DNA from 3 places in the Planococcus sp. FY231025 genome. Region 2 is predicted to be linked to each of the others. Evidence: riboswitches for the same ligand, from Rfam matches in the RefSeq annotation. Region 2 holds a riboswitch; each other region holds the start of a gene.
What was found. A riboswitch is a leader RNA that binds a small molecule or an ion and turns the genes downstream of it on or off. The one in region 2 is predicted to bind S-adenosylmethionine.
Positions count from the first base shown of each region.

Region 1 (5,328 bases), on a different contig from region 2:
AAATCAATGACGCCATGAAAATCGCGGCAGTCGAAGCGATTGCCGGCCTGATTGAAGTTAGCGAACTTCATGACGATTACGTCATTCCGGCCCCATTTGACCAACGGGTTGCATCGGCTGTGGCTGCAGCGGTGGCAAAAGCGGCAATTGAAACAGAAGTGGCGCGTCATCCGTCCGCGCTAAAAGAAGCGGTGGACCTAAACGTCCCAATCGGAGCAACTGACAGACGCAGCTAATATATATAATAGAAGAAAGCCGTCAGTGTTAACGCACTGGACGGCTTTTTTTTGTGTAAATTGGGAATCGCCGATAAATCCCTAGAATCGCCGATAAATCCCCAGAATCGCCGATAAAACCCCAGAATCGCCGATAAATCCCCAGAATCGCCGATAAATCCCCAGGATCGCCGATAACCTTCAAGAATCGCCGAAAAACTAAAAAAATGAAAGCCGGATGCACAGAACAGGCATCCGGCTCTCAAGGGTTTATTTCACCAATTCGGCAGGGTGGGCACGCCGTACTTTCTGCAATGCCTGCTCCAGGTCTTCAAGCAGATCGTCCGCGTGTTCAAGCCCGACGGATAGGCGCAGAACGCCGTCCGTAATGCCGCGTTTTTCGCGCTCCTCTTTCGGCATGGAGGCGTGGGACATTGTGGCAGGATAGGAAAGGATCGTTTCAACAGCACCGAGGCTGACGGCGAAAATCGGAATCTGCAGACTTTCCACAAAGGTCTTGGCAGCGGCTTTGTCCGCAAGGCGGAAGGAAAGCACGGCACCGGCACCGGTTGCTTGGCGTTCGTGGATCGGATTCCCGGGATGGAAACGGAAGCCGGGATAATAAACTTCCTCGATAGCTGGATGGGTATGCAGGTAATCGGCGATGATGCGGGCGGAAGCCGATGACTGTTTCAGCCTTGAGCCCAGAGTTTTGATGCCTTGGATCAATGTATAGGAATCCTGTGCGCCTAGCACCGATCCGAACGTATTTTGGATAAATCCGAGGCGGCTGCCGAGTTCCGGATCTTTGGTGACAGCAAGCCCGGCAATGATATCGCTGTGCCCGGACAGGAATTTCGTTGCACTGTGGAGCACAAGGTCTGCGCCCAGATCCAAAGGGTTCTGATAAAGCGGCGTCATGAACGTGTTGTCGACGAACGTCAGACAATCATTCGCTTTGGCCAGTTTTGCGGCAATTTCAATATCGGTGATTTTCATCACCGGGTTAGATGGCGTTTCGATATAGACCACTTTGCTGTTCTCCTGGAAAGCGGCGGCCATTTCACTCAAGTCGGTCATGTCGACAAACGAATAGCTGATTCCGAACCGCGGCAGCACCTCGGTGACAAAGCGGAAAGTCCCGCCGTAGACATCTTCAGAAACGAGGACGTGGTCCCCGGCAGACAATAGCATGAATGCCGAAGAGATGGCGGCCATGCCGGAAGCGAACGCAAAACCGCGTGTGCCGTTCTCCAGTTTGGCAATGGTTTCTTCAAGCTTTTGGCGTGTCGGGTTGCCGGAGCGGCTGTAATCGAACAGACCGAACTCTTCAAAATCCGCTTGGTGGTATGTCGATGATAAGAAAATCGGGACATTCACTGCGCCTGTTTTCTCATCGGTGCCCGCTGCGTGGATCAATTGGGTTTCCAGACGGTTTGTCGTCATAGGCGTACGCCCTCCTTGTCGAATGTTTTCAATGCTTCGGCGAGGTCCGCCGCCAGGTCTTCAGCTTCTTCGATGCCTACTGAGAACCGGAGCAGCCTGTCGCAGATGCCGCGGCTTGTCCGCTCTTCATAAGGGATTTCAGCGTGTGTCTGGGTAGCCGGGTAGGTGATGAAACTTTCAACGCCGCCCAGGCTTTCGGCGAACGTGATCAATTCCAGGCTTTCGAGGAACGAGGCGACCCATTCCGCTTGATTCAGCCGGAATGACAGCATGCCTCCTTTCCCGGGATATAGAACGTCCGATACGGCCGGATGGGATTGCAGGAATTCCGCCATTTCCTTGGCGTTCTTTTCGTGTTGTTTCATGCGGAGCGGCAATGTCTTCAACCCGCGGATCAACAGCCATGAATCAAACGGCGACAGCACTGCGCCTGCCGAATTGTGAAGGACGGCTAACCGTTCGCACAGCGCATCTCCTTTCGCGGCAACCAGTCCGGCGAGTACATCGTTATGGCCGCCGATATATTTCGTGGCGCTGTGCACAACAATATCTGCACCGAGTGAAATCGGCTGTTGAAGATAAGGCGTTAGGAATGTGTTGTCGGCAATCAGCAGCAAATTGTATTTTTTAGCCAAAGCGGCATAGCGCTCCAGGTCGATTTCCTGCATCAAGGGATTGGTCGGCGTTTCGATGAAGAAGGCGCGGGTGTTTTCATTGATCAATGCTTCCGTCTTTTCGCCATCGTTGAAGTCCGAATAGTGCGTGTGGATGCCGAAGACATCTGAGTAATGGTTCAACAGGCGGTAGGTGCCGCCGTAAATGTCCTCAGGCACCACCAGTTCATCTCCCGGGCGGAACAGGGACAGCACCAATTGGATGGCAGCCATGCCGGAACTGCAGGCATACCCGGCATCTGCGCCTTCCAGCGCCGCAAAGCCTTCTTCGAGAACCGTACGCGTCGGGTTTTTCGTGCGGGTATAGTCGTAGCCGGTGGATTTACCGAGGCCTTCATGTTCGTATGCAGTCGATAAGTAAATCGGAGTGCTGACTGCGCCGGTTTTTTCATCGCTGCGGGTGCCTAATTGAACCAATCGGGTTTCTAAACTTCTCTTTGCCATTTCGCTCATCCTTTCAAAAAAAAAACAGGGGCTTTCTTCAGAAAAAGAAGAAAGCCCCTGTATAGGAACACGTTCTTCTCATCTTCTAGGCATGCGCCTATTGGAATTAGCACCTTGGCCTTTGCAGGCTGGTTGCTGAGACTTCACAGGGCCAAATCCCTCCGTCTCTCTAGATAAGAAATAAAATATGCAATTGAATTTATATAATACAGATTACTTTAATCCAATTGGATGGAAAAGACAAGGGGGAAACCGGATTTTTATTAATTTTCACTCAATAAGGGCGTTTGCTGGCGGCAGGAGGATTCCTTACGCGTTCAAGCGGGTATAGGATAAACCGGTGCCCCTGCCGGCGGATTTTCGCTGATGAGGGTTGCCGGCTTTAAAAAAGACAAGCGCTCCTTCTGTATCCAAGTAGTATTGAAATCTTACGGCGCAAAGGACAACGCTTTTAATTCGAAAATCGAAAGGTTATAATAAACACTAGAATTTAGCGAAAAGGGGCTTTTTGATGTATATTGTAACTTCCACTGTAACGGTGCCGGAAGAAAAGACGGACGACTTGATCGCCATCTATAAAAACCGCTCGCGGCGTGTCGACAAAGCGGATGGTTTCCATTCATTCCGTTTGATCCAAAATACCAAAAAGCCGAATGAGCTGACGGTACACCTGGAATGGCATTCAAAAGAAGCCTATATGAAATGGGTCAAGAGCAATGAGTTCAAGGAAATCCATGAACTGGAAAAGCATTACCCGGACCAGCAGCTTGCAGGCATTGTACCGAAAGTGCGGCAGTACGAGGTGGTTGCTGAATGAACACAGAAACCAAAGGCCGCATTGCTTCGGCAACGGCGACCAGCATTTATGAAGCTTATCCCTCGTTATGGGACCGGTTCGGGGAACGCGGATTCCTGCGTACGGAGGAAGACAACCGGCATCACTTGGACCATTTGGAGACGGCGTATGAGCTGCAGGACTCTAAAATCTTTCTCGATTACAGCGTTTGGCTGGAAGGCGTGTTGAACAGCCGCAATGTCGAGACCGGATTGATCATCGATAATTTTGAACGCCTGATGGATATACTGCCCGGAAAGGCAGAAAAGGCAGAAGAGGAATTCATGCTTTCGTGCCTGAAGCAAGCGAATAAAATGTTGTCGGAAAGATGACTTGAAGGAGGTTGAAGAATGATTCAACCGATACAACTCGCGGAATTGTTCCTGGATGGAAATGATGCGGAAGCCCTTGTGCAAGTTCGCAGATTTCTGGAGGAGTATACGCAGCACGAACTTTTTGCGCGATTGCTGACGCCGGCAATGTACCATATCGGCGAATTGTGGGAAAACAATGAGATCGGGGTAGCGGATGAACACTTGGCCACTGCCGTCTGTGATTTTGTTGTTTCCGCTGTCGAAAACCGGAAACAGCAGGGGGATGGCACGGAACGCAAAGTGATGGTCCTTGGCCCGGAAGGCGAAGACCATTACATCGGATTGAAAATGGTATCGAGCCGGTTCCGTGAGAACGGCTGGTCGGTGAAATACCTTGGCCCGAACTTGCCGCTTGACCATGCGTTGGATGCCGCAAAACGCTGGGAGCCCGATGCAATAGCGCTTTCAGCGGCGCTAGTCTACCGCCTGCCGTTGATCAAGACCTATATCAAAGAATTTCTGGAACTGGATCCGAAGCCGATTGTCTTTTTGGGAGGACGGGCAGTTTCAAAAGCGAATCCGGAGGCGCTCCGCAATGAAGGCGCGATCGTCTTGGAGGATCTTGAACAATTAGAGCGATGGCTGACGATGGGAGAGGAACTGCAAGATGGATACGGAATATCAGTTTGAAGGCTTGCCGCTCCCGGCATTCAAATTATCGAAGGAACTGAAAGTGTTGGGGATCTCTCAAGAAGCGGAAAAATTTTTCGGGCCAACGGCTTCATTCAAGGACTTGATTGATGAAGGCAGCTTGAAGAAAGTGGAGAAATTGCTGATGCCGGAAACAGGTCCGGTACGGTTTGAAATGAATGTGGTCTCTGCAAGCGGCGGTCTCCTATTGGCCGACCTTCATGGAAAATGGCAAAGCGACGAAAGCTGGACGGTTGTTGTTATCTCCAAAGAGGACAATATCGAGCGCATCTCGCAGCAATTGCGGCGCCTGCAGGAACGGCTGCGCGAGACCGACTATGATCTGTTTCAGGAAAAGGAGCTTTCCATGCAGCTGCTCCAGCGAGTCCGAATGCTTTCTGCACCGAGCATCCGTCTGGACCTCGACCAGATGCTCATCCCGCTTTTCGGCGACTTGACGGCAGTGAAAATGGAAGCGGTCGGCGACAATGTCCTGAAAAACATCCACGACTCGCACGTCGAAACGGCCATCATCGACTTTACCGCGGTGGACCAGATCGAAGAAGAAGGGCTGAAGCTCTGGAACGGCTTGATGCAATCGCTGAAGGTCATGGGCGTCGAGTGCATTGTGACCGGAATCAAACCGGCGCATGCCAAACGGCTGCATGACCTTGAATCCAATACCGTGATGCGCTTCGCCTCGACACTCC
Region 1 covers NZ_JBQJJG010000001.1:447,268-452,595, forward strand. Annotated here, with positions in the region: gene ACTL32_RS01990 (NAD(P)-dependent malic enzyme) at 1-236, shown strand, start outside; gene metC (cystathionine beta-lyase) at 486-1,661, opposite strand; gene ACTL32_RS02000 (methionine biosynthesis PLP-dependent protein) at 1,658-2,779, opposite strand; SAM riboswitch class I at 2,855-2,959, opposite strand; gene ACTL32_RS02005 (antibiotic biosynthesis monooxygenase family protein) at 3,291-3,596, shown strand; gene ACTL32_RS02010 (hypothetical protein) at 3,593-3,946, shown strand; gene ACTL32_RS02015 (cobalamin B12-binding domain-containing protein) at 3,965-4,618, shown strand; gene ACTL32_RS02020 (STAS domain-containing protein) at 4,596-5,328, shown strand, end outside.
Region 1: it holds a riboswitch for S-adenosylmethionine, as region 2 does, so the genes downstream of both, ACTL32_RS02000 (methionine biosynthesis PLP-dependent protein) here and ACTL32_RS10500 (5-methyltetrahydropteroyltriglutamate--homocysteine S-methyltransferase) in region 2, are expected to answer to the same signal.

Region 2 (5,328 bases):
CAGCGACGCTTTGGACAAGGCTCCCACAACAAGCCGAGAAGCCCACTCGTCTTATTGCTCCGCCCAGTCCTAAGGCGCGCCGGTGCTGTGAGATTTTTATTGTGGAACAAGCCCCTCGAGGCCAGCTGAGTTGGTTAATTGATGAAAAGCTCTTGTGGATTCTAGATTCATTCTCCTCTTTTTCCGCTAGAGCTTATCCGCCAATTCATGTAGAATGAGTCAAAGCTTGCTTGCTATCTGAGAACAGGTAGACATACATTTTTATTCGACCGAATCGAAACAACTAAAGGAGACTGGACAACCGTGAAGAAAGTTCAATTGAAAAACCGAATCGATGCCGCCAACAAGCAAAAGAAAGCGGACCTGGTCATTCGCAATGCCTCCATCGTCAACGTCTTCACAAAGAGCCTGACTTCGGGCGATGTGGCAATCAGCGACGGCATGATTGTCGGGATTGGCGAATATGAGGGCATCGAGGAAATAGATGCCACGGGCAAATTCATTGCGCCAGGGTTGATCGATGCCCATGTCCACATCGAGTCGTCCATGGTGACGCCGCAGCAGTTTTCACAGGTCGTCCTGCCGCACGGCGTCACGACTGTCATCACTGATCCTCATGAAATCGCCAATGTCAGCGGGACGGATGGACTGGAATTCATGCTGACGGATTCAGAACCGGCTCTGCTCGACATCAAACTGATGCTGCCTTCCTGTGTACCGGCCACGCCATTTGAGAATGCCGGAGCCGAGCTGTCCGCTGAAGACCTGGCGCCTTTCCTTTACCGCGACCGGGTGCTTGGACTTGCTGAAGTGATGGATTTCCCGGCCGTTCTGCGCGGAGATGACGCGATGCTCGATAAGCTCTTGCTGAACCAACAGATTGACGGGCATGCAGCCGGGCTTACGGAAAATGACATCAATGTCTATGGCACCGCCGGCATCATGACCGATCATGAATGCGTATCAAAAGAAGAGATGGTTGCGCGACTGGAGCGCGGGCTCTACGTCATGCTGCGCGAGGGATCGGTTGCGAAAAACCTCCATGCCCTGCTCGAAGGGGTGACAGAACAAAATGCCCAGCGCTGCCTGTTCTGTACGGACGACAAGCACCTGGACGACCTGATTGAAGAAGGCAGCGTCGATTACAATGTCCGGACTGCTATCAAACAGGGCATCCAGCCGATCACCGCCATTTCCATGGCCAGCTTCAATGCGGCGCAGTGCTTCGGGCTGCGCCAAAAAGGGGCCATCGCGCCGGGATATGATGCGGATTTCCTGCTTCTCGATAACTTGGAGGAGTTGGATATTGCGGAAGTTTATCGAGCGGGCGTGCTTGTGGCGCAGAACGGGCGTTATGTAGGACCGGTTTCAGAGAAGAGTGCGACGGAATCGGTTCAGGATACCGTGCACATTGCCGAGCTGTCCGGAGACAGTTTCCGTATACCGATGGGGCAAAGCTCCACCGCCCATATCATTGGCATCAATCCGAACAACCTCATCACGGATCACCTGATCGGAGAAGTGCCTGTCGCCGACGGCTCCTTCACATCGGATCCCTCCCAGGATTTATTGAAGATCGCCGTCGTTGAGCGCCACCGGGCGACCGGCAACATCGGCCTCGGCATCGTCAAAGGGCTCGGCCTCCAAAACGGGGCCATTGCGACAACCGTGGCGCATGACTCGCACAACATTATTGCGGTCGGGACGAACGACCGAGACATCAAAGCAGCCGTCGAGGCCGTTCACGAACTGCAAGGCGGACTGGTGGTTGTCCAAGGGGACAAAGTGCTGGCCAGCCTCCCTCTTGCCATTGCGGGATTGATGTCCGAAGAGCCGTTCGCTGCTGTTTACGACCAGCTCAAGGCACTCGATGAGAGCCTCCTGCAGATCGGTGCGCCGACTCAGTTCAATGCCTTTTTGACCCTTTCGTTTTTATCTTTGCCGGTCATCCCCCATCTGAAATTGACCGATTGCGGGCTGTTCGATGTGGCGAGCTTCCGGCATATCGAAGTCGCCGTTGAAGCGGAATAAAAGAAACGGTGATCCGCCGGTGTTTTTCTATACGACGGCAAGTCTTGCCAAGACTAATTTAAGATTAAATTAAATGTATGGCAGGAATCTTTTAGAATGTATTGTTTATGGCCTATTTCAATCAGAAAACGCCCCTGATGCTGGAAGGCTTTTTTATCGCAGCTGAAATTTATCACGCAATTCCCACTTTTGCCTTGCTTTTGTTTGGAAACTGTTCTAAGGTTAAAAACATCTCATCACATACAATTTAATAATTTGATTCTTATCAAGAGAGACGGAGGGACTTGGCCCTGTGATGTCTCAGCAACCGTCCTGCTAAAGGAAACGGTGCTAATTCCAGTAGGCGCCCTAGCCTAGAAGATAAGAAGAATGCATTTCCATACAATGGAGCTTTCTTCTTTTTTGAAGAAAGCTCCATTTTTTATTTGAAAGGATGAGGATCGTGCTGAAGCAATGCCTGAAAACCCAGTTAATGCAGTTGGGTAACCCAGTTATAAACGGAAGATTTAGAGCAGGCACTTAAGTGAGCCACGTTCAAAAGCAAGATCGGTACCGCAACCTGGAAAATGAAAGCTTGTTCGACAAAAACTAAAAACAGAAAGCAGGAATTTCACATGACAAACTCAACCATCCAGACAGCTAAAGCAGTGGCAAAAGCACCCTTTAAAGCAGATCACGTAGGAAGCTTGCTCCGTCCGGAAAGCATCCACCAGGCAAGAAAGGATTTCAAAGAAGGCATTATCACGGCGGAGCAGCTGCGCGAAGTGGAAACAACCGAAATCAAACGCATTGTCGACAAGCAAATCGAAGTCGGCCTGAAAGCCGTCACGGACGGTGAATTCCGCCGGACTTTCTGGCATACCGATTTCATGGCCCATATCAACGGCTTTGAAGGATACGCTCCGGAAAAAGGCTATCAATTCAAAAACGTCGAGACGGAAGCCTATGACGTCCGCAATATCGGCAAAATCTCTTTTGACAAAAACCATCCCTTCGTCCAGGATTTCATCGAATTCAAGGAAATTGTCGGCGGCCGCGCCATTCCGAAGCTGACGATTCCGAGCCCGAACCAATTTTTCAATCAGGGCATCCGCGACGAAAGCATTTATCCGGATCTTGAAGATTATGCAAAAGACGTCATCCAGGCTTACCGCGATGCCTTCAAAACCTTCTACGATGCAGGAGCGCGCTATATCCAAATCGACGATGTCTATATTGCCGGCCTCTCATCACCCGATATCCCGTTCAACGACGGGCAGTATGACCGCAAATACTTGATTGACCTGGCACTGCGTGTCACAAACGCCGTTCTTGAAGACAAGCCGGAAGATCTTGCGGTAACGACCCACTTGTGCCGCGGAAATTACCAGTCCGATTGGGCATTTGAAGGCAGTTACGCGCTGATCGCCCCGACGCTTTTCGCCAAAGAAAAAGTCGATGGCTTCTTCCTGGAATACGACGACGAACGTTCCGGCAGCTTCCAGCCGCTCAAACACATTCCAGCTGGTGGTCCAAAAGTTGTGCTCGGCGTCTTCACTTCAAAGAACGGTGAGCTTGAAGACAAAGAATCCATCAAAGCGCGCGTTGCAGAAGCTGCTCAATATGTGCCAATCGAACAGCTCTGCATCAGCCCACAATGCGGTTTTGCGTCAACACACCATGGCAATAAACTCACAGAACAGCAGCAATGGGATAAATTGCGCTATATTGTTGAGGTATCGGAAGAGATTTTCGGCAGATAAATTGAAAAAAGGCATATCAAAAACCAGTAAGGGAACGACGCTAGCAATGGCCGCTGCCCTTACTGGTTATTTATGTACTGCAAAAACCGCTTTTTCATGACATATCTTTTAAGCAGCTTGTTAGAAAAGAATATCTATTTCTTTTGATTAATAGTTGATTAACGCCTGAAACGGAATTGATTTAAATCCATATGCTTTCGGGTAAACAGAAATCAGAACCTAATTAAAAAGGGACAACGCTATGAAAAAAACAGCCAGTGTTGCGGAAGCTACAGTTAAGAAACGAAAATAAGCCTAAGGAGGAAGAAAAATGCAACAGAAACTAACAGTAATTAATGATATTATGTTTTTCGCTTTTAGATATGCACTGGGCAAAAGTTCAGATGCATCTATACTTGTAATTGAAACAATCAAAGAGAATATCAACCATATCGAAGATTTTGATCTAAGAAAATATGTCCGTGAAATATATGAGTGCAGAAATTCTGGCCTGATTACAGAGGAAGCGGCTTGGCTGGATTTTGTAGATTATCTGCAAGAAGAATTAAGGAGTAGAGAGTAATAAAAGAGCGCTCCAATCAAGCTTCAAAGACAACCGATTTGGACAGATTCCATTTCTGTTCCCAAGTATTTTTGAAACTTCAGCGGTGAGGAAACCTGCCAAATACTCTCCGTGTGCGGCACATTTAAGAGCCTTCTTGCAAAGACTTAAAAATGCATGAAGAATCCCTTCCATCTCTGGGTTCGGCTGATTCTTCATGCAATAATTTCATATAACTAGGTTGGTGTCAGATTCAGGCGCTTTTCACGGTTCCACTGTTTCGACCGGCGCATCATTCAACACATAATGGTAGGTCAATGTGGAATTCAAGGAATGCGTGACCGAACAATAAGTATCCCTGGACAGTTTAATCGCCCTGACAACTTTATCTGCCGGAAGATCCCCTTTCAGATGATAAGTGATGAAGATGTCCGTGAACCGTTTCGGATGCTCCGTCGCGCGCCTTCCTTCGATATCAATGAAAAATTCCTCCACGTCCAAGCGCATCTTGCTCAGGATCATCACAATGTCCATTCCCGTGCATACGGCCGCAGCGTGCAGTAGGAGCTCGGTCGGACGCGGCCCACTATTAGCCCCGCCGCTTTCCTCGTTGGCATCCAAAACTATCCGGTGCCCCGATTCCGTCGCTCCGTTAAAAGCCATTCCGCCATCCCAATCTAATCTTGCTTTCATCCAATCACCCTTTCCCTTTTCTTTTAGTATATCCCGCTCCTTGGAGTGCTAATCTTTTCTACTTGGATCAGCCGCTAATGCGGATCAATAAGGAATGGTTATCCGCACAGCGGCATTCTCTATTCCTTGCCAACGTTTATCTCTATTTCTTCCGGGAATACAAATAAAAACATCTAAGAGAGGGGTATTTTATGAGCCAGGACAAGCGATCTACACAAGATACGAACATCGAAAAAATGAACGAACTCCTTGAAGGAAAAAACAAGGATACGTCAGCGCAGCAGCATTCCGATTCACAAGAACAAAAAAATCAATCGCTAA
Region 2 covers NZ_JBQJJG010000007.1:132,006-137,333, reverse strand. Annotated here, with positions in the region: gene ade (adenine deaminase) at 304-2,031, shown strand; SAM riboswitch class I at 2,291-2,398, shown strand; gene ACTL32_RS10500 (5-methyltetrahydropteroyltriglutamate--homocysteine S-methyltransferase) at 2,646-3,773, shown strand; gene ACTL32_RS10495 (hypothetical protein) at 4,084-4,335, shown strand; gene ACTL32_RS10490 (OsmC family protein) at 4,579-5,007, opposite strand; gene ACTL32_RS10485 (hypothetical protein) at 5,199-5,328, shown strand, end outside.

Region 3 (5,328 bases), on a different contig from region 2:
GGACGAAAGTTTAACGGAGGCGGCAGTAAGGGAAGTATATGAAGAAACCGGAGCGGTCGTATCCGGATTGGCTTGGTTCGCCGAATACGTGGTGGCCGCGGAGCCGCCGTTCTGTAAGACCGTCTTTCTCGGTGACATCGAGCGGCTGGATCGGATCGAGCAGATGGAGACAGACGGGCTTGTACTGGCAGAACGGCTGGAGCTTGGTGAAACCTTCAGCTTTTTAATGAAAGATGAAGGCATGAAAGAAATCATAAAGAAGGTGGAGCAGCTTGGAAAATGGAACGATTGAGTCAAAGAAAATCTATCCTTCCCCGAACCCGCACGTGCGGCTATCAGAAATCGTCTATTGGTCAGACGGCTTGAAAGTGAAGGGCTTGTTGGCGGAACCGAAAAAGCAGGGAAACTACAGCGGCATCCTGTATCTGCGCGGCGGCATCCAATCGATTGGCATGGTCCGCCCGGCCCGTATCGCCCAGTTTGCATCGCAAGGATTTATCATCTTCGCGCCGTATTACCGCGGCAACCGCGGCGGGGAAGGGCGGGATGAATTTGCCGGTGCGGACAGATGGGACGCAGTTTACGGCGTCGATGTGCTGAAACAATTCTGCAAAGGAAGCATCCATGTGCTGGCTTTCTCGCGGGGCGGCATCATGGCCTTATGGACAGCCGTCCTGCGGGATGACATCACCTCTGTGGTTACGTGGGCAGGGGTGACAGATACCGTGCTGACGTATAAAGAGCGGCCGGATATGCGGCGGATGATGAAGCGCCTGTATGACGGCACGCCGAATACGGCACTTTCCGCATACGAGGAGCGGAACCCCTTGCTGCGGCTTAATGAAACGGATGCGCCGTTTCTGATCATCCATGGCTTGAAGGACGAGAATGTCTCACCAGGGCAAGCCTATCTGCTTGAAGAGGCTTTGAAGATGAACGGACAGCCACACGAGACCTGGTATTTTCCGGAGTATACGCATTTCTTCCCGCCTGCGGCAAACCGCAAGACAGCGCGCGCATTGGCGGAGTGGATGAGAAGGCAGGAAAGACATTGACCGAAGCTTGCGAGGTCAAGTCTTTGCGACGAAGCTAGCGAAGCGATGCAGGAGCATGGTTTATCAGTGATAAAAAGATGGAAAAGGATTGATAAAATCTTAAAGAATCGAGCAACGACAGCGATTTGTCTGAGTTGGCACCAATAAAAAAAGCTATCCCGGAGGATAGCTTTTTTGGTATTATTTCTGGACCGGTCCGCCTTGGACACTGATGTCAGTGGAGACAGTACCGAATTTCTTGAAGTTTTCCTGGAATTTCTCTGCAAGCTCTTTCGCTTTTTGGTCGTATGCTGCTTTGTCAGCCCATGCATTGCGCGGGTTCAAGACTTCAGTCGGCACACCAGGTACTTCTTTCGGCATTTGAAGGCCGAAGACAGCTTCCTGTTCAGTTTCGATGTTGTGGAGTTCGCCTTTGATCGCTGCACGAACCATTGTGCGCGTGTAAGACAGCTTCATGCGGCTTCCGACGCCGTACTCGCCGCCCGTCCAGCCTGTGTTGACAAGGAAGACATCCGCGCCGTGCTCATCGATTTTGTCTCCCAGCATTTCAGCATAAACTGTAGCATGTAATGGAAGGAAAGGCGATCCGAAGCATGTCGAGAAAGTCGCTTCAGGTGAAGTGACGCCGCGCTCAGTTCCGGCAAGCTTTGAAGTGTAGCCGCTCAGGAAGTGGTACATTGCCTGTTCTTTTGTCAATTTGCTGATTGGAGGCAATACGCCGAATGCATCAGCTGTCAGGAAGACGATCGTTTTCGGATGTCCTGCAACAGAAGGGTAGACGATATTCTTGATTGCATGGATCGGGTAAGCTGCACGCGTGTTTTCTGTCAATGAACCATCTGCATAATCCGGCATGCGCGTTTCTTCATTCACTACCACGTTTTCAAGTACAGCGCCGAATGTGATGGCATCATAGATTTGCGGTTCGTTTTCGCGCGTCAGGTTGATGGTTTTTGCATAGCAGCCGCCTTCGATATTGAAGACGCCGTTATCCGACCAGCCGTGCTCATCGTCGCCGATCAGCTTGCGGTCTTCATCTGCGGAAAGAGTCGTTTTCCCTGTTCCGGACAAGCCGAAGAACAATGCGACATCGCCTTCTTCGCCAACGTTTGCTGAACAGTGCATAGGAAGGATGCCTTGTTCAGGAAGCAGGTAGTTCATGATCGAGAAGATGGATTTTTTCATTTCGCCAGCATACTCTGTTCCGCCAATCAAAATGATCTTTTTCTCCATCGAAACGATGATGAAAGTTTCTGAGTCAGTACCGTCCACAGTAGGGTCTGCATGGAACGTCGGAGCGTATACGACCGTGAATTGCGATTCGTGGCTCGCCAATTCCTCTTTGGTCGGACGAATGAACAACTGGTGGGCGAAAAGGTTATGCCAAGCGTATTCGTTGATCGTCTGGATGCCCAAACGGGATTCAGGGTCAGCCCCTGCATAGCCTTTGAATACGTATAGTTCATCTTTTTGCTTCATATGGTCGATCACTTTAGCGTAAAGGTTTTCGAAGACTTCAGAAGAAATCGGGCGGTTTACTGAACCCCAGTCGATTTTGTCTTTAGAAATCGGCTCTTCTACTATATACTTATCTTTAGGCGAACGGCCGGTGTATTTCCCGGTCTCGGCTTTCACCGCTCCGTCTTTAGTCAATACAGCTTCTCCGCGGGATGTTGCCGCCTCGATTAATTGTGGGACGGATAATTGGACACGGACGTTTTGGCCATTTAAAAGATCCTTTAAGTTGTTTGCGAAGTTCACTGGATTCATTTATATGTACCTTCCTTTTCGGTTATTCCCATAAAGATGGGGAGGTTGTATATTTCGTAAATTAGTATAACACATTATGGTCATTAGTCTATACTAATACCCTGTTGACACGAAAAAGTAACATATTTTCCCCATGTTGGGTGCGAACAGGTTCAATTAATAGAAGAACCTGTTTTTATTCGATTAAAATCGTTGACATCACTTTGCACTTTCCGTAAGATGGAACATTGAACGGATACTCTTATTCCGAGCTGGTGGAGGGGACAGGCCCTATGAAACCCGGCAACCTGCTGCTGCATGCAGAGAAGGTGCCAAACCTGAAGCAAGGTCTCAACCTTGGACGATAAGAGTGAAAGGTGCTTATGATGATTTCTCCTTTCCACATGCAGATGCTGGATGGGATTTTTTTATGAAATTGCCCTTAATCCTCGTGTACAAAGGCCACAACGGCTTGAAGTTCAATCCTCACGGAACGGACTTGACATGGGAAACGAGTACCGTATCAATTTCGAGAGCAATCTCGCAGGATATAAGGAGGAAACACATTTTGAAAAACCGTCGATTATTCACATCAGAATCAGTAACAGAAGGACATCCGGATAAAATCTGTGACCAAATCTCAGATGCCATTTTGGATGCCATCCTAACAGAAGATCCAAATGCACGTGTAGCGTGCGAAACAACTGTAACGACAGGCCTTGTCCTAGTGGCAGGCGAAATCACGACTACTACTTATGTAGATATCCCGAAAGTCGTGCGTGAAACAGTCCGTGAAATCGGCTATACACGCGCTAAATACGGCTTCGACTCTGAAACAAGTGCAGTCCTGACAGCAATCGACGAGCAATCGCCGGATATCGCTGCAGGTGTCAACGTAGCGCTTGAATCGCGTGAAGGGCAAATGACTGATAAAGAATTGGACGATATCGGAGCAGGGGACCAAGGCTTGATGTTCGGTTTCGCTACAAACGAAACCGAAGAATTGATGCCGCTTCCGATTTCATTGGCACATAAATTGGCTCGCCGCTTGGCTGAAGTGCGCAAAGAAGAAATCCTTCCATACTTGCGCCCCGACGGCAAAACACAAGTGACGATCGAGTACGATGAGAACAACAAGCCGCTTCGTGTGGATACGATTGTCATCTCGACTCAGCACCATCCGGAAGTGACGCTTGAGCAGATCCAGCGCAACATCAAGGAATTTGTCATCAATGAAGTGGTTCCTGCTGAATTGATGGACGAAGAAACAAAATACTTCATCAACCCGACTGGCCGTTTTGTTATCGGCGGACCACAAGGAGATGCGGGACTTACAGGACGCAAGATCATCGTTGATACGTACGGCGGATATGCACGCCACGGCGGCGGGGCATTCTCCGGCAAGGACGCAACGAAAGTTGACCGTTCAGCAGCTTATGCTGCCCGCTACGTAGCGAAGAACATCGTGGCAGCAGGACTTGCTGACCGCTGTGAAGTGCAATTGGCTTACGCAATCGGCGTAGCTCACCCGGTATCATTGGCGTTTGATACGTTCGGAACCGGAAAAGTCAGCGAAGAGGAATTGATCGATCTTGTCCGTGCGAACTTTGATTTGCGCCCGGCCGGCATCATCAAGATGCTTGATCTTCGCCGCCCGATCTACAAACAGACAGCAGCTTACGGCCACTTCGGCCGCACGGATGTCGACCTTCCTTGGGAGCGCACTGACAAAGTGGAAGCTCTTAGAGAACAGTCAGGCATCTTCAAGAACCAAGCTTAATAACAAGAAAAGACGGCCAGCGGAATGCTGGCCGTCTTTTTTAAATTGTTGAAAAAGAAATTAAATACTTGTCTCTTAATCGATATTCCGCAAAACAGCTTCGCTTGCCGCGGGCGAGCGCCAAGCCTCCTCAGTCGCTTACGCGACTTGCGGGGTCTCGGCTATCTCGCTGTCCCGCAGGCGTCTCCGCTGTTTTGCTTTATATCTCAGATAGCTCTACTAAAACGGAAAAAGCGACAAGTTTTTTAAGAGTGAAACCAGCGCCGGCGCGTCCACGGGCTAGGCAATAAAATGGCCCAAAAGCAGTTTGGGCCATTTTATTTGCGACGAAGCTAGCGCAGCGGTGCAGGAGCAGAAGGGTTTTGCTATGAGACGGGTGTCCTTCGCGGCTCATGGCGAAAGCCATGCCCTAAGCGGCCGAAGCGAGGTCTGAAGTTTATTTCGTTTATTAACTTATCTAAAGAGGGTTTCTCAACAATCTGAAAGACGGCCAGCGAAATGCTGGCCGTCTTTTTTATGTTTCCTGCGGTGATTTGATGCTCGACACACGGTGCGCGATGGCTTCGATCAACGGTGCCGGCAGCGGGAAGTTCATGGCGGCCGGATCACTTTGGACAGCGGCAATGGTCATTTCAAGCGAATCTTCCGGAATGTCATAGGAAGCGAAATCGTCCGGCAGCCCGACATCCGCTTGGAGGTCACGGATTTTTGCGACAACGTCCATCAGCAGAGTCTGCGGCGTCT
Region 3 covers NZ_JBQJJG010000005.1:15,820-21,147, forward strand. Annotated here, with positions in the region: gene ACTL32_RS06485 (NUDIX domain-containing protein) at 1-292, shown strand, start outside; gene ACTL32_RS06490 (alpha/beta hydrolase family protein) at 273-1,055, shown strand; gene pckA (phosphoenolpyruvate carboxykinase (ATP)) at 1,236-2,825, opposite strand; SAM riboswitch class I at 3,064-3,175, shown strand; gene metK (methionine adenosyltransferase) at 3,370-4,584, shown strand; gene ACTL32_RS06505 (iron-containing alcohol dehydrogenase) at 5,099-5,328, opposite strand, start outside.
Region 3: it holds a riboswitch for S-adenosylmethionine, as region 2 does, so the genes downstream of both, metK (methionine adenosyltransferase) here and ACTL32_RS10500 (5-methyltetrahydropteroyltriglutamate--homocysteine S-methyltransferase) in region 2, are expected to answer to the same signal.